2 regions of the Shewanella sp. SM101 genome follow, and region 1 is predicted to be linked to the other one. Evidence: riboswitches for the same ligand, from Rfam matches in the RefSeq annotation. Region 1 holds a riboswitch; the other holds the start of a gene.
What was found. A riboswitch is a leader RNA that binds a small molecule or an ion and turns the genes downstream of it on or off. The one in region 1 is predicted to bind thiamine pyrophosphate.
Positions count from the first base shown of each region.

Region 1 (8,972 bases):
GCGTGTTTATTTTTACTTATCTGCATTTTGTGGCGCCCGCAGTTAAATCCCTTTGGATTGAAGGAAATAGAAAGCCGTGGCCCTAAAGTGACAGCGATCAAGGCTTACTTTATTTATGCTCCCGTGGTAGAGAAAGCCGAAACCTCGGAGTCCAAAACCTCGGAGTCCAAAACTGAGATCAAGGCCGAGGATAAGACTGAAGCGACAAGTTCTGTTACGCCTACAATTGTTCCCACACCTCAAACTCAAGTGAAGCCTCTGCCAATACTTGAAAAGGTCATGCCTGAAACAATAGCACCCGAAAAGGCCGTCTCTGAAAAAGTAGAGTCGGAAAAAGTGAACCCAGATACGGTTAAACCGAACATCACTCAATCGAGCCAATCTCAATCAAAGAAAACTCAATCAATTGCCCCAAGTGATGAACAACCCACTGAAACGATGGCAACAAAACCAACGAATACGTTGGATACCTCAGAATTAAAGCCGCAGCTTGGCGCTAAGAGCTCGCCTGCAGCAGAAGGTGAGAGCACAATAGCGACAAGCTCAAGCATGAGTTTATTCACCCAGCAATATTTTGAACGTCAGCGCGAGCAAGCGCTCGATGCTCTCGTCATTGAACAGGCCGATAAGTTCACCCGGAAATCGAATATGAGTGAAATGAGCCCAGAGATGGAGGTGCTATTTGTCCCTAATGCTGATGATTTCGGTGGCACAACGAGTCTAGACTTACCCTTAGACCCAAATCGTATTGTGCGTAAAGGGGATACTTGTTATCGCGTGGTACAAGTCGGCACTCAAGTTAATCCTAACGCCGAAAATTTAGGTTTTCCCATTAACTGCAGTGGCAAAAAAATCAATCAAGCTATTGATGATGCCATTCAATCTCGATTAAACAAAATGATGCTCAAACCCCATAAATAGTGACTTTCTTTTATGATTTATTTTCATGCTAATTATAGATTTTTTGGTTTCATTTTATTTAATCAATTAAAAACAATTAATTATGAATCTTTATTTTGGATTGGTGGTTAAGATTTTTAATTGCTTTTTTCCTTGTTTGTTGCTGCCGCTTCTGTCTATACTGCGCACTCATCTTGTCGGAGTGCCTCTTGGCTGAGACCGTTTATTCGGGATCCGTTGAACCTGATCAGGTTAAAACCTGCGAAGGAAACAAGCGTAATAACACACATTAAATCGCCAAAATAGACGGCTTGAACACCTGTTAACTCAGCAGTGTTTTAAGCCTTAATGTTTAGATTTAATCGTTATTGAGCAGGGTAACTCAATTTTTGAAGCCAGTGTTGGCCACAAAAGTTGATTGCCATGTCCAGCTATCAACAACTCAATTCTCCAGACAAGCAACTCCATTTTTTAACGTGAGATTGCTTATGTCCAGTTCAAACCCAAACCCAGCTGTAGCTGCTATTTCTAGAGAAAGCACATCGCTAGAAGTGACAGTGCCTAGTCAATCAACCGTGCCTAAGGCACCGAGTCGCCGCGAAACCCGCGCGCAGGCCCAAGCCTTTATCGATACGTTAGCGCCGCTGCAACATCCTAATTCACAAAAGATTTACCTCGAAGGTTCCAGTGTCGATATACGCGTTGGCATGCGGCAAATCCTGCAGACTGACACCCTTGTCGGCGGCACAGATGATGCGCCTATCATGGAAAAAAATCCGCCAATTCGAGTGTATGATTGCGCCGGACCTTATTCCGATCCTGAGGCCGACATCAATGTACGTCTAGGTCTTGGTAAATTAAGACAAAACTGGATCCTAGCCCGCAACGACACAGAGCAATTACCCTGTGCCACCTCAGATTTTACCCAACAAAGACTCGCTGACGACGGTTTAGACCATCTGCGTTTTGAGGCGGGTTCGAGTGCCATTGTCCGCCCACGCAGAGCACTGCAGGGCAAACGAGTTAGTCAATTACACTATGCCCGTCAAGGGGTTATCACGCCCGAAATGGAATATGTGGCGATCCGCGAGAACATGGCACTTGCGCAAGTACAGGATGAAATCCTCAATCGTAAAGCCAAGGGCGAAGCTTTTGGTGCCTTAGTCGGCGAACCGATTACCGCTGAATTTGTCCGCGCCGAAGTTGCCCGTGGCCGCGCGATAATTCCGCTGAATATTAACCATCCCGAAGCCGAACCTATGATCATCGGGCGTAACTTTCTGGTGAAAGTGAATGCCAATATTGGTAATTCTGCGGTGACCTCTTCCATCGAGGAAGAAGTGGAAAAGCTCGTTTGGTCTACCCGTTGGGGCGCAGATACTGTCATGGATTTATCCACGGGTCGTTATATTCACGAGACCCGTGAGTGGATCATCCGTAACTCACCGGTGCCCATCGGCACTGTGCCGATTTATCAAGCGCTGGAGAAAGTGAACGGCGTGGCAGAGGATTTAACCTGGGAAGTGTTCCGCGATACCTTGATTGAACAATCTGAGCAAGGTGTTGATTACTTTACGATTCATGCTGGTGTACTGCTACGTTATGTGCCGATGACGGCTAAACGCGTTACTGGGATCGTTTCCCGCGGCGGTTCAATCATGGCCAAATGGTGCTTGAGCCATCATAAGGAAAACTTCCTCTACAGCCATTTTCGTGAGATCTGTGAGCTTTGCGTTGCCTACGATGTATCCCTGTCTTTAGGTGATGGTATGCGTCCAGGCTCAATTGCCGACGCCAATGATGCCGCCCAGTTTGCAGAGCTTGAAACCTTAGGTGAGCTAGTCAAAATCGCATGGGAATACGACGTACAAACCATTATCGAAGGGCCGGGACATATCCCGATGCAGCTCATTAAAGAGAACATGGACAAGCAGTTAGCTCACTGCGATGAAGCGCCGTTTTACACGCTTGGCCCGCAAATCACCGATATCGCCCCTGGGTATGATCATTTCACCTCCGGCATAGGCGCGGCCATGATCGCTTGGTACGGCTGCGCTATGTTGTGTTATGTCACGCCAAAAGAACACTTAGGATTACCGAATAAACAAGATGTTAAGCAAGGTTTGATTGCTTATAAGATTGCTGCCCACGCCGCCGATGTGGCCAAAGGTCATCCGAGTGCGCAAATTCGTGACAATGCGCTGGCAAAGGCGCGGTTCGAATTCCGCTGGGAAGATCAATATAATTTAGGACTCGATCCTGAAACCGCGCGTGCTTATCACGATGAATCTTTACCGCAGGAATCCGCTAAAGTCGCGCATTTTTGCTCTATGTGCGGCCCTAAATTTTGTTCGATGAAAATCACCCAAGATGTACGTGCCTATGCCGCTGGCTTAGAGGCGGCACAAGCGAAAGCGGAGCAAGTTGAAGCGGCTGCCCAAGCCATGCAAGTCACAATCAAGACGCCGCAGGAGTTGGAAGCGGCAATGGCGCTAAAATCGGCACAATTTGCTGCTTCGGGCGCCGAGATCTATCACGTGAAAGACAAGCTTGTCGCCGAAGCAGAGGAAGCCTAATTATGTCGGGTATTCATGGGGGTAATTCGCCCATGAATACCGCTCGCCCCGCATTTGTTTGGACCATAGCCGGTTCAGACAGCGGCGGCGGTGCCGGTATTCAGGCGGACTTGGCCACGATTCAAGATTTGGGTTGTCACGGTTGCAGCGTGATCACCACAGTGACGGCGCAAAGCTCAGTGGCGGTCACTTTAGTTGAGCCCGTATCAGCGGCGATGTTAATGGCTCAGCTGACGACTCTACTTTCCGACTTGCCACCCAAAGCAATTAAAATCGGCTTACTGGCAGATCAAACTCAAGTGGCATTGCTGGCAGATTGGATCGCGAGTTTTAAAATCCAGTATCCATCTGTGCCTGTGATTGTCGATCCAGTGATGGTCGCCAGTTGTGGCGATGCATTAGCAGTAGATAACTGTCAGGATATAAAAAGTGCGGCCAAATCAGCCTTAGATTTTAGGCCTTTCAAAGGTTTAATCGAACTTATCACGCCCAATGTGCTTGAACTTAGGCGGTTAACTCACAGTGATGTTTCGACCAAATCGCAGTTCGTTGCTGCAGCACAGGCTTTATCCCAGAGTTTAGATTGCAGTGTGCTCGCTAAAGGGGGCGATGTGAGCTTTGGCAGCACTGACATTCTTGCTGATACTCATGCTAAAACTCACGATAACACTCATGCTCAAACTCAGGCTAATGTTCATGTTAGCACTCTCGATAGCAACGGCTGGGATTTTGAGCTTGCCGAGGATTATCTGGTTTGCCATCAAGTACGCGCTAGCTCTGAGCTGCATCAAAATGGGCGTTTCTGGTTGGCAAGCCCGCGGGTTAATACCCGTCATAACCATGGTAGCGGCTGTACTTTGTCATCGGCCATTGCCACCGTGTTAGCGCAGGGTTTTGTATTACAAGATGCGGTGGTGGTTGCCAAAGCCTACGTGAGTCAAGGCTTAAGCGCGGCGATTGGTTTAGGGCAAGGTCCAGGGCCGTTGGCCCGTACGGGGTGGCCCAATGACTTGTCCCGCTATGCAAAGATAAGGCTGTGTGATGGCAATTTTATTAGTCATCAACTCAACCAACACCTTGATATTATAAGTGATTTAGTTGCAACAGCTTTATCTGCAACAGATCAGGCAACCGCTCAGGTAAGAATAGCCTCGACGCCACCTCAAAATATTTTATCCCACGGTTTTAAAGTGCTCGATGCCGATCTTGGTGTTTACCCTGTTGTGAGTGACTTAACCATGCTGGAGAGTTTGTTAGCTGCAGGCGTTAAAACCTTGCAGTTACGGATAAAAACCGACATCAGCGAGTTATCTAGTGCAGCGCTAGCCGAATCTGATTTAGGCAAATGTGAGTCAGGTAAGTCTGAGTTGGTTGGCTCTGAATTAGAAGCACTAATTCAAACGGCCATTGCCTTAGGTAAGCATTTTAATGCACAGCTTTTTATTAATGATCACTGGCAGTTAGCGATAAAATACCATGCCTTTGGGGTACATTTAGGCCAAGAAGATCTCGCCGTTACCGACTTAGCGGCCATTCAGTCGGCAGGGCTCGCATTAGGTATATCCAGCCACAGTTATTTTGAGTTGCTACTGGCGCATCAATACTCGCCATCCTACATAGCGCTTGGGCATATATTCTCAACCACGACGAAGCAAATGCCTTCGGCGCCCCAAGGGCTCGCAAAACTTAAACATTATGTGGCGTTACTCCAAGACCACTATCCCTTGGTCGCCATTGGCGGCATCGACTTAGCTAATCTGGCAAAGGTGAAAGCCACTGGGGTCGGCAATATTGCTGTGGTGCGCGCAATAACCGAGGCTCAGGATCCAGTCGCAGCATTTGCAGAGTTGAGCCAAGCGTGGGAGCAATGTAACTTGTCTGAAGAACTGGCTGTAAAGCATGAGTTGGTTGCTAAGCATGAGTAAAAACCAACCGCTTGCTCACGCAGAGGTTCTTTGCGACGGTACACAAAGCGCTCATACACTCAGTGATTCAGATTTCATGCGTTATTCTCGGCAAGTCTTATTGCCAGAGGTCGGTGAGGCAGGGCAATTGCAATTGGTCGACGCCAGCGTTGTTATTGTAGGGCTTGGCGGCTTAGGGCAATTGGCGGCGCAGTATCTGGCTTGTGCTGGCATTGGCAACTTGACCTTAATCGACATGGATAAGGTTGAAGTTTCGAATCTACCAAGACAATTGCTATTCACCGATGCCGACATTGGACTCAATAAGGCGCGAGTTGCCAAGCAAAAGCTCAAAGGCTTAGCGCCGCAGTGCACTGTTACTGCCCATGAAACAGTATTTAGTGCTGAGACATCAGCTCATCACTTCGCTGAGGTTTTACAATTAAAACAACAGGGTAAAAGAGTGCTCGTGCTTGACTGCACTGATAACTTTGCGACCCGCCAAGCCATTAATCGCAGCTGTATCGAAGCTGCTTTACCTTTAGTCAGCGCGTCAATCGCAGCATTTAGCGGCCAATTGTTTGCAGTCGATCAAGTGCAGTTCCCCTCTGGTGGTTGTTATCACTGTATTTTCCCCGCACAGACGAGAGTGTCACAGAGCTGCAGTACCCAAGGCGTACTTGGTCCGAGCGTGGGCGTGATGGCGTCAATGCAATCTTTGGTGGCTATTATGCAACTTTTGTTGAATATGGATAGTTGTAATGAATCGAAAAGTGCCTTGTTGGGGCGTTTTTGGCGCTTCGACGCTAAATCACTTTCATGGACTGCGGCGATATTAACGCGGGATCCCCATTGTGACATATGTGGCCCCAAAGGGGCTTATCTATCATCAAATAAAGATAATCTTGAGGTTTGATATGATTTTAATTCACATAAATAATATCCCACAGTCGTTGACTGAACCGACGTCACTCGCGGCTGTGATCCTCGCGCAAGATATTGCCCTCGACTCAGTTGCTATCGTGTTGAATGCAGAGGTGGTTCCGCGCAACCGCTGGCAATCTATTCTCTGCCAACATGAAGATAAATTAGAACTTTTTTCAGCAGTGGCGGGAGGCTAATATGTTAACGATTGCCGATGTGGAGTTTGAATCACGGTTATTTACCGGAACGGGAAAATTCAGCAATAGCCAAGTGATGCTTGAGGCGATAACGGCTTCAAAATCGCAGTTAGTCACAGTCGCGATGAAAAGAATTGATTTTAAAATGGGGCTTGATGATTTACTCACGCCGTTACGTCAAGCGGGTGTCCGGCTATTGCCTAACACTTCGGGGGCGAGAAACGCCAAGGAAGCGGTGTTTGCGGCAGAGCTTGCCCGTGAAATGCTGGGAACTCATTGGATTAAGCTCGAAATCCATCCAGACCCTAAGTACCTAATGCCCGATGCGATTGAAACCTTAGAGGCGGCCAGAATCCTCTGTGAGAAAGGCTTTATCGTGTTGCCCTACGTGCATGCCGATCCTGTGCTCTGTCGCCGCTTGGAAGAAGTGGGCTGCGCTGCTGTTATGCCACTGGCGAGTCCGATTGGCAGTAATCAAGGTTTAGTCACTGAAAGCTTTTTAAAAATCATCATAGAGCAGGCGCGGGTGCCAGTGGTGATCGATGCCGGCATTGGCGCGCCTTCACAGGCTGCGCGAGCAATGGAGCTGGGCGCCGATGCGGTGCTCGTTAACACAGCTATCGCCAGCAGCGCGTCGCCGATAGTGATGGCCGAGTGCTTTAAGGAGGCGGTGCAATGCGGTCGGCGAGCCTTTGAAGCTGGGCTTGGCCGAGTACAAACGGGCGCGGTACAGACCAGTCCTCTGACGGGATTTTTAAACCAATGAATTTTGTAGCTGAATTTGCCAACATTCCACGGGATAAACTGTTACTCGATTTGTATTCTTGCACAGCCCAAGATGTCGAGCGGGCGTTAGTGAGTCCAGCAGGGGATTTACGCAGCTTACTGGCCTTGTTATCACCTGCGGCGGAACCTTATATCGAAACCATGGCACAACATTCAGCGGCGCTTACGCGGCAGCGATTTGGCGCGAATCTGGGCATGTATTTACCGCTATACGTCTCGAATCTGTGCGCTAATGAATGTGATTACTGTGGTTTTAGCATGAGTAACAAACTCAAACGCAAGACCTTGAATGAGCAGGAGTTGATGGCCGAGATGGTCATTATCAAAAATAGGGGGTTCGATTCTATTTTACTGGTGTCGGGTGAGCATGAAACTAAGGTTGGTATCGATTACTTCAAACAAATTTTACCATTGGTAAAGCAGCAATTTAGCCATGTGGCGATAGAGGTCCAACCCATGAGTGAGGACCATTATCGCCAGTTAGTCGCGCTAGGTTTAGATGCTGTGATGATTTATCAGGAGACCTATCAGCCCGAGACTTATGCTCGTCACCATTCCCGAGGTAAAAAAATGGATTTTGCCTATCGCTTAGCAACACCGGACAGAGTTGCGGCGGCGGGGGTCGATAAAATTGGTCTTGGGGTATTACTGGGGCTGGATGATTGGCGTTTAGATGCGTTAATGATGGGATATCATATTGACTATTTAGAGCGTCGCTATTGGCGCACTCGCTTTAGTATTTCGCTGCCAAGGTTAAGGCCTTGTACTGGCGGGATCACCCCAAAAGTTATGCTATCGGATTTAGGTTTAGTACAAATGATTTGTGCATTTAGACTTTTTAATCATCAGCTTGATATCAGTATGTCGACAAGGGAAAGCCCTGAGCTGAGGGATAATCTTTTACCACTTGGAATTACTCACATCAGTGCGGGTAGTTCGACACAACCGGGCGGCTATCAAGCACCCGACAGTCAACTCGATCAATTTGAGATAAGCGATGATCGCAGCGTCGAGCAAGTCATCGAACAGATGCAACGGCAGGGTTTTAATCCCGTATTTAAGGATTGGGAAGCCAATTGGATCACAGGATAAATAAGACCGTAAATAAATGGTGAGAATGCGGATAAAACCTGTACTTTTGCAGGTAACTGGTCAATAATTGACCCATTAATCACAGCGTGCAGGAATACCGTTATGCAAATCCAATCTGCTTATTCATCCGGTCTGCAAGGCTTGCAAAGTGCTCAATCTGGGCTCACTCAAGCAACAATAGATGTGGCTAAACCGACACCGACGCAAAGTGCATCTCCGGCAGAGCCTGCAAAAGATGTTGCCCAGCCCGATAAAACCTCGGCATTACTTACCGCTAATGAGTCATTAAGACAAGGGGAAGCATCAACAGAAGTGATTGAAACTGATTCTGAAACGATAGGTTCGATCATTAATATTAAGGTGTAAATATCATGTCGGTTGTGGCGCTATCACCTAAGGTTGGAGCGCCATCCTCTTCATTTTCGGCACATGATAAGATGCTCAGCTCGAATCTAAGCCAGAGTCACGCTAATAGCACTTATCAAGGAGCCAGCGCTCACACTGCAGGCTCCTCAAAAATTGAAGCGAGTGGTGTCCATGAACTACAGGTTACTGGAACTTCATTTGCTCCAGTTCAAGCCACGCCTATTACT
Region 1 is NZ_JAKKRH010000004.1:100,546-109,517, reverse strand. It holds gene L5M38_RS03495 (hypothetical protein) at 1-921, shown strand, start outside; TPP riboswitch at 1,089-1,187, shown strand; gene thiC (phosphomethylpyrimidine synthase ThiC) at 1,389-3,476, shown strand; gene L5M38_RS03485 (bifunctional hydroxymethylpyrimidine kinase/phosphomethylpyrimidine kinase) at 3,479-5,401, shown strand; gene L5M38_RS03480 (HesA/MoeB/ThiF family protein) at 5,394-6,296, shown strand; gene thiS (sulfur carrier protein ThiS) at 6,298-6,501, shown strand; gene L5M38_RS03470 (thiazole synthase) at 6,503-7,267, shown strand; gene thiH (2-iminoacetate synthase ThiH) at 7,264-8,379, shown strand; gene L5M38_RS03460 (chemotaxis protein) at 8,482-8,745, shown strand; gene L5M38_RS03455 (putative metalloprotease CJM1_0395 family protein) at 8,751-8,972, shown strand, end outside.

Region 2 (8,972 bases), on a different contig from region 1:
TTTTCAGTTTCAATTAAGACTTCTGATTGATAGTGTAGTCAACGAAAGTGTTAGAAGTTTTTGATTTGCGTACGGTAAATATTTTTTACGTAAGTCTTTTTAATCTGTTTTATCTAATGCTAATATCGTGACCACGGTAGACTTGGAAGTCTATTGAACGGATGTTGAAGTCGTATTTGGAGGATCTTAGATCCTTAAAGTGAATAATCGTTAACCAGACAGGGAGTGAGCAGGATGTTCAAAATATTACATTGGATTGTAGTGTCACGATCGCAAGTATTGATGGAATTGCTCGCAGGACGTTGGCCGCAGGAGTTTCTCGTTAAGTTGACCCAAGTCAGCCCTGATGAGATGTGTGAGAAAATCAAAGAAAATAATGCCTCCATGGTCGTGATCGATTTAGCGACTGTTGATCTTCAAAAAGCCCATCAATTTCAACGTTTACTTGCCCGTGAGCAACCGAGTGTGCGAGTTGTCTATTTACAGTTCCCTAAACAAGTGGATGCACGTTTCTTAATGCAAGCTGCCACAACTGCAGGGGTGTTTTATCTCGATGCAGGTTTAACTGAGATAAGCCTCGGACTCTCGAATATTTTACGAGGTCATAGGGTCATTCCAATTCAGCTCATTAATGGGGTAAATGATGATTTTGGATTGTTCGAAGACACTGAACCGTTAACTATCCGTGAGCGTGAAGTATTACAAGCATTGTTGACGGGAAGTACTAATTTAGATATCGCTAATCAGTTGTTTGTCAGTGAAAGCACGATAAAAACCCATTTGTACCGAGTATTCCGTAAAATTGGAGTGTCTAGCCGTGGTCAAGCGATTGCGTGGGCACAAACCTATTTGCACGATGTGGTGGTTTAAGTCGATATCAGTATTGATATACAAACGTATATACGTTTAAGTTAAGTCTTATCTCAGATAAAAGGGGCTAAAGCCCCTTTTATTATTTCTCAAAAGTAGTCTTAAGCCGAAAGCCTATTAACGTCCAAGCCAAGCCGCTATTTTGCTTTTGTCACGAATGGATAGGGCGACAGTATCCTTAGGCGCGGCAGTTATCATCAATTCACCCGTCATCAATTCATCCCGTCTAAACCAATGTAAATCCAACGATTCACCCAGCGGATACTGCTGTAGCTGCGCCTCAAATTGTCCTGTGACTTGTAGGTTATCCGCGGCAATTAACACATCACCTGCACTTAACCCTGCAAGGTGTGCAGGGCTGCCTTGGGTGACAGTCACGATTTTTAATCCAACAGGTGCTGCTTGGGTTTTCGCGCCGAATGCAATCTCATAACCTTTCGCTTGCCCGCCGCCCACATCTTGCGCACCTTGACTGGATCGAAGACTCAAGTTGACCCCAAATTCGGCGAGTAAAGCCGCTAACGGAATATCGTCCGTACTATCTAAGTAGGCAAACAGATCTTGGCAATCACGACCAAGGAGTCGTTCAACGATGGCTTGATGGCAAGTATCTGTGGTGCCTTTATCTTGCAGAGCATATTCCTGCCATAAAATCTGCATAACATGGTCGAGATTGTATTTGCCCTGGGTTTCGCTGCGCAGGGTTAAATCTAAATACAGCGCAAACAGAGCCCCTTTAGTGTAATAACTGATGATGGCATTTTGTGCGTTTTCATCCTGCTTGTAGAACTTAGTCCAAGCATTAAAGCTTGAGTCCTTAACACTTTGTTTAAAGCGTCCCTGGCTGCGATAGACACGGGTGAAGGTTTCACTCAGCATATCTAAATAGCTTTGTTCATCTACCAGACCTGCACGATAGGTAAGAAAGTCATCGTAATAGGAGGTGATGCCTTCATAGGCCCATAATTGTGGCGTATAGGTTTCTGCATCAAGTTTATAGGGTAAAAAGCATTCAGGCTTAATGCGCTTAACGTTCCAGCTGTGGAAATACTCGTGGCTGCACAGGGATAAATAAGTGCGATAGTCATTATTGATTGGCATATCTAGCGACAGCGGTAAGTCTTTGCGTGAACACATTAATGCAGTAGAAGCTCTGTGCTCTAAACCGCCAAAGCCATTGTCTAATATTGTGGTCATAAACAAATAACGCTTAAACGGTGCAGGCGTACCAAAGAAGTTAATCTGATACTCACAAATGGTCTTTAAATCTTGGCAGAGCCTTGGCATGCAAGCACGGTGGCGACCATTGAGTACGATATCATGCCTCACGCCACAGGCATCAAAACTTCCTAAGGTGAATAAACCCATTTCCACCGGATGATCTATGAGCTCGTCATAGCTTTTAGCTGAAAATTGGCCGAAGGCAAAATCGTCACCACTGGTGCGAGTCATGCTGGTAGCAAGGCGCCAGTCACTTAATGTTGACTCTGTTGGTGGATCTATAGAGACGGTGTGTAAAGTGTCTTCAAAATCATGGGCAGATAAAAACACGCTACTGCCGTTAAAGAAGCCGTGGGTCATGTCCAAATGCGCGGTGCGCACCGACAGATCCCAAGCATACACTTGATAAGTCAGAATAATTTCGCTGCTATTATTGTCAACCGACCAAGTTTGTTTATCTAGTTGGGTGAGCTTAAGCGTTTGGCCTTGTGCATCTTGTGCCTTGAGTTCAATGATATTTTTGGCAAAGTCGCGCACCATATAACTGCCGGGCAGCCAAGCGGGTAGGCTAAATACCTGCACTGGCTTGGGTTGTGATAATGTCATAGTGATAGCGAATAAATGGGCTTTCGGATCGATGGGGATTATCTGGTAATGGATCATATTTATCCTGCAAAACCTGAGTGTTTTAATGGTGGCCATGCTGCCAAAAATGCCTGCAACTGGCAAATGAAAAGCAAAATATCTGCAGACACAAAGTATTGAATTGCTAGTATACTATGCCAACTAACCCAAGGAGGACGCCCCATGGCCGAAGAAACGATTTTCAGCAAAATTATTCGTCGCGAAATTCCCGCGGATATTCTGTATCAAGATGAACTTGTGACTGCCTTTAGAGACATTTCCCCTAAGGCGCCAACGCATATTTTGATTGTGCCGAATCATTTGATCCCAACGGCGAACGACATGAAAGCCTCTGATGAGCCGGTACTTGGCCGTATGATGACGGTTGCGGCTAAATTGGCGGCTGAAGCGGGTATCGCTAAAGATGGCTACCGACTGATCATGAACTGCAATCAACACGGTGGACAAGAAGTCTATCACATTCATTTCCACCTTGTGGGCGGGGAGCCTCTGGGGCCCATGTTGAGCCAAGGCAAATGAAGGTCAATTCGGATTTTTTCCCGTTGACCCAAATGGCGCAGCGGTTTGTGGATCAATTAGCTCAGTGTCGTCGCCTCGGTTTAACCGTATTGGAGGCGAGTGAGCACCATGTGTTGATTGAGTTGCCCTACAGCACTGAATTAATTGGGTATCCCGATACCGGTGTTATCCATGGCGGGGTGATCACTACTTTAATGGATACCGCGTGTGGCAGTGCAGTCGTGAGCGCTATTTTCCATAAATTCAAATTATTAGAAATATCACCCACGCTCGATTTGCGGGTGGATTACATGAAGCCCGCTCAGCCCCATAAGCCAGTGTTTGGATTTGCTGAATGTTACAAGTTGTCTTCTAATATTGCCTTTACCCGTGCAATTGCTTACCAAGACAGTATCGACGATCCCATCGCCCATGCCGTCGGCTCTTTTATGCGGATAAGCCCTGAAATGGTTGGTGATGCCTTTAGGCAAGCGTTAATGGGTGAAGCCGTGCCTGCGATAGGAGAGAGTGATGAGCGCAAATAATTCGATACTAGATGCAGCCAGTACAACTCAAAACGCACAGGTTAAAGCGCCTATTGATGTGCAAGGTATAGTTAAACGCGCCACTGAACTTAATGATTTTGGCCATTTACTTGAACACGTTCCCTATGCCAAATTTATTGGCATGAAGGTGGAGCGTTTTGGTGATGAACTGATTTTTAAATTGCCCGCTAAAGACGACAATATCGGTAATCCTGTATTGCCCGCTATTCATGGCGGCGTGATTGCGGGCTTTATGGAAATGTCAGCGATAGTGCAGTTAATGGTATTTATGCAAACGGCAAAGGTGCCTAAAGTCGTTGATTTTTCAATCGACTATTTACGTGCAGGTCTGCACAAGGATAGTTTTGCTGAGTGTCGTATTACCCGTCAGGGTCGACGAGTCGCCAACGTGAATATTGATTGTTGGCAAACCAATCGTAAGCAGCTTATTGCTACGGCACGGGCACATTTTTTGATTGATTAATCTGATTAAGTTTAGATTGATGAAGCATGACTGATTCACTATTTTAGATTGAGAATGCTTTATTTAACCTATGTTATTAAGCATGAGTTCAGCACTGTTCGATTAGTTTGTCGTTTAATGGGAAATGATGCGCTAGCTGCGTATTTTGTGGCGTGACTAGGAGAAATATATGAAACAAGTTTATACAGGGTTATTACTGGCCGCAGCGCTTACCTTAGGTGCTTGTGCCTCACATACCGCAGGGATTTCAGTGAGCTCACTGGGTGAAACCCGCGTCGATAACTCCAGCTTTGCCAGAGATATTGCGGTACAGAGTGTGGATGCACGCCGAGTCGGTGATTTCGTGCAGGGCTCAGCGTTGATTGTTAGCAAATCCTCTTCCGATATGCGTGTGCAATATAAATTCACTTGGTACGATGCCAGCGGCTTTACTATCGAAGATGAAGCGACCAGCTGGAAATCTGTGAAATTACATGGTAAACAGCAATTGCAAGTCGGCGCTGTTGCACCTAATGCCCAAGTGGTTAAATTTGATGTATACGTGCGTGAAACCTTTTCAAACTAAGCTTGAGTTTACTTCTGTTTAGTTTATTCCGTGTTTAATTGATTTTTTGATATTAAACCCGTTCTAAAATGGCTTACTTCTTTTAAGGAGTAAGCCTTTTTATTCGTTTTACATCAACTTTCAATGACCTTAAGGTCACTCAAATGTTATTAGCTTTCGTCTTTTTGACATTGAAAGTTGCGATAAATCACCCATTTTTAAGCAAAAAGGTTTACGGCAAGGTGAAATCCGGACTTTAGTCCTAAATACATTTAGTGATTGAGCACTACTATCAGCATATTACCACATGAGGATAGAAAGATGACTGCTCATATTAATGCTCAACCTACTGATTTTGCTGAAACTGTTATTATGCCGGGTGATCCACTCCGTGCTAAATATATCGCTGAAACCTATCTTACCGATGCCGTAGAAGTCACGAATGTTCGCAATATGCTTGGTTACACGGGCTTTTACCAAGGACAGCGCATTTCCGTTATGGGTCATGGTATGGGTATTTCATCTATGGTGCTCTATGGCCATGAGCTGATTAATTATTTTGGCGTGAAACGCATTATTCGTATTGGCAGTTTAGGTGCAACACAAAAACATGTACAAATGCGAGATGTCATTTTAGCCCAAGCCGCAGGCACGGATTCACCTACTAACGCTAAGCGTAGTAGTGGCTACCAAATGGCAACTTCTGCGACCTTTTCTTTATTGCATAAAGCCTATACAACAGCGAATGAGAAAGGCATTAGTGTAAAAGTTGGCAATATCTTTAGTGGTGATCTTTATTACGATCCCGATGAAGATATGATCCCCGCACTTGAACGTTTTGGGGTATTAGGTATTGATATGGAAGTGGCGGGGCTTTATGGATTGTCACACCAACAAGGTATCGAATCATTAGCCATTTTAACGGTATCGGATCATTGTTTAACCGGTGAAGAAACTACGGCCGAAGAACGCCAACTCTCTTTTAATAATATGATCGAGCTCGCGTTAGAAACCGCCCTCAATTAGGTTTAAAGCCATCCTTTGAACCCTTAGCATTTCACTTATGGAATGACATAATGAATAATAAAATTACTTTAACAGCCATCAGTTTTCTCGCCAATTTTATTATGGCGGGCTTTGCGACCCAATTTGGGATGTTGATTGAACCCATAGCTGAGAAATTTGCCGCTAATGTTAACGAAGTTGCATCAATTTTTTCATTGCTTAATGGCGGTGCACTCGCGGGAACGATTGCTGCATTTTTCTTTATTGAAAAAATGGGTATCAAAAGAATGACCTTGATAAGTTACAGTCTGGTTGCTCTTTCTGCTCTGGCTTTACATCTAACCAGTTCCCTACAAGTTGTGATGGTAGCAATGACCTTAATTGGTTTTTGTGGCGGTATCGGTCTATGTATTGCTGGTACGATTGTGGTGTCTGTGTGGCAAGAGAAATTACAAAGCACAATGTTAGTGGTGCAAGATGCAACGTTTAATATTGCAGGCGTTATTTTTCCATTGATAACGACTTATGCATTAACAAATTCATTATCATGGAGTTATAGCTATTTAGCCGTAGGTTTAGTGGCGTTCGGTACAGTCATTATTACCTTGTTCACTCATTTCTCTATTTGCGAGCAATCTTCTACAACACAAGAGAAACAACAGTCTGAATGGAATCTCGGTATTATTAGTGGAGGTATTGGTTTATTTTTAGGAATGTTGGCTTTATATACTTTTTTAACTTGGGCACCTTTATTTGTAAAACAAAAATTTGATATTCCGTTTGAAGATGCCGGTAATATTATTACCCAGTATTGGTCCGCTGCGCTAATTGGGGCGTTAATTTCGACTGTGATTGTGACTCGTGTAAAAATTCACCATTTCTTAGTCGGTATTATTGCTTTAGCTATGGTGATCACCGCTGCCATTGTCAGTACCAATAATCTTAATTGGATAGCTTATTTAACCTATGGTTACGGTTTTGTGTGTGCCGCGCTTTATAATGCATTTATTGCTTATGGCGTGTCTTTTGTAAAAAAAGCCAGCAGCAAAAATGTGTCATATATTCTTATTAGCGGAAGTGCTGGGGCGATGTTTAGCCCAGCCATCAGTTCTTTCTTTGAACGTATTATCGGATTACAAACAGTGATGTATGTGATACCTCTGCTTTACGCAGCGATATTTATGCTATTGATCGTTTCAAGTCGGATGAAATCGGCTATGGAACAACACTCTCCATCGGTAAGTTAATTTACCTGTGCATCCATCCCACACTCGGTTGTTAAATTAAGTCGAGTGTGGGTTATGTTGAAAGCGGTTATATACCTGCTTCAACAAATTTCTTGAGTGCGTTGAGATCACAAATCCGAATGCCATCTTTTTTCCGCTCAATTAAGCCTCGTTCCTCAAGATTTTGTAGCGCCCGACGGTAGACTCGGTCGGTAGTACCAAATCGTTCAGCCTCTAAATAGCGTTTACTAAAGCCATCTACGGGCAAGTCATTTAAGTATTCATGGTAAATATCAAATGCCACGTTATAACTGATGGGATAGAGCAGTCGTCGAGTAAAAATATCCACTGTGTCTTGGTAGTCAATCGCAATTGCACTAGCGAAAAATAGCGCGAGTTGAGGATGCTGACCGAGGCAATGTTGTAGTTTTTCAGCGCTAATCAACATGATTTCTAAGGGTTCACTGGCAATAATGTCTAGTTGACAGTGGTACTGGGTGAAGAACTCCATTTCGCCAAACAGTTGTGAATCACAATCAATAGTACCTAATTGAAAACACCGACCATTTCTCGCGGTATGGCCGAGTGATACGCGACCTTGCTTCACCAATACAAGTGATGCCATCGCTTCCCCCTGCGTCATGAGGTGAGCGCCTTTTTTGAGCATTTTTATTTCGCTGATGCAGCTAAGTACAACCGCTTCAATAAGTGGATAATCTTGCTCCCATCGCTGGCTATAACGCCCTTTCGATAAAGGTTTTAGCTGCATCGACTATGATCCTCTTACTGTGTTCGAAATTGCGACCTTCTATAGCATTATCATGATAGGCGGTCAAATGGACGAAAGGATTTAGGCGGCTACTAAAGATATTTTCATCATACGGACTGAAGGGCAGTGGTTTTCGCGACATTTAATTGAATCGCAGAGATAAGAGTGCCCACTTTTTATTTCCGTCATGTATACTAGGCGCCGCCAAGGGGTGTTTGTTGTGCATTAATGTTACTCTGATTTTAACGTTAACGGCTGCAAACTGAGATGTCATCTGACGAACCCTTAGAACCTGATCCGGCTAATACCGGCGTAGGAATGGGCCAATCAACAGCACACTTCTGAATCGCTTATTCGTTGCCGGATCTCAAACATTATATTTGAGGTCCTATGTCAAACCGTAAAACGTCAAACCATCAATCCCCATTTTCAACCGTATCGCCAAGCTTATTTTTAGCCCGAGCGCCGCTGGCATTAGCCATCGCCGCAGCGCTGAGCACCCCTGTTTTTGCACAAACCGACGCTATCGATAAACCCGATCCCAGCACTGAGATGGAAGTCATGGTGGTGACGGCGGATTTTCGCAGTTCAAGCTTAGAAAAAATGCCCTCCAGTATTACCGTTATCGACAGTCAAAAAATTCAAGATGAAAGTGCGCAACACTTTGAAGATTTGCTTAATTCTATCGCCAATTTTAACTGGTCAGGTGGAAGCTCTCGGCCGAAATATTTTCAAATTCGCGGCGTAGGTGAGCAAGAGCAATACCAAGGCGCACCTAATTCTTCCGTGGGTTACATCATAGATGATATCGATTTATCCGGTATTGGTATGGTGTCGAGCATGTACGATTTACAGCAGGTCGAAGTGCTTCGTGGACCGCAGGGGACGCGTTACGGCGCGAATGCCTTAGCGGGATTGATTTATCTGAAGAGTAATGATCCCACCGATGTGTTTGAGCATGGCGGTGAAGTGTCGTTAGGCGATGATGATTTACGCACTTTTAGCGGTTTCAGTTCAGGCCCATTAACGGATTCTGGCAAGCTGCTTTATCGTGTGTCAATGCAGCAACATCAGCAAAATGGTTACTACGATAACCTGTATTTAGGCCGTGATGATACCAATGGTCGCGATGAATTCAGCGGCCGCGCTAAGCTGCGCTGGTATG
Region 2 is NZ_JAKKRH010000029.1:22,832-31,803, reverse strand. It holds gene L5M38_RS15940 (LuxR C-terminal-related transcriptional regulator) at 235-870, shown strand; gene L5M38_RS15935 (M61 family metallopeptidase) at 988-2,754, opposite strand; gene hinT (purine nucleoside phosphoramidase) at 2,899-3,255, shown strand; gene L5M38_RS15925 (PaaI family thioesterase) at 3,252-3,779, shown strand; gene L5M38_RS15920 (PaaI family thioesterase) at 3,766-4,263, shown strand; gene L5M38_RS15915 (YcfL family protein) at 4,433-4,828, shown strand; gene deoD (purine-nucleoside phosphorylase) at 5,129-5,833, shown strand; gene tsgA (MFS transporter TsgA) at 5,884-7,059, shown strand; gene L5M38_RS15900 (Crp/Fnr family transcriptional regulator) at 7,127-7,807, opposite strand; TPP riboswitch at 8,005-8,143, shown strand; gene L5M38_RS15895 (TonB-dependent receptor) at 8,198-8,972, shown strand, end outside.
Region 2: another riboswitch for thiamine pyrophosphate. It lies ahead of L5M38_RS15895 (TonB-dependent receptor); the one in region 1 lies ahead of thiC (phosphomethylpyrimidine synthase ThiC).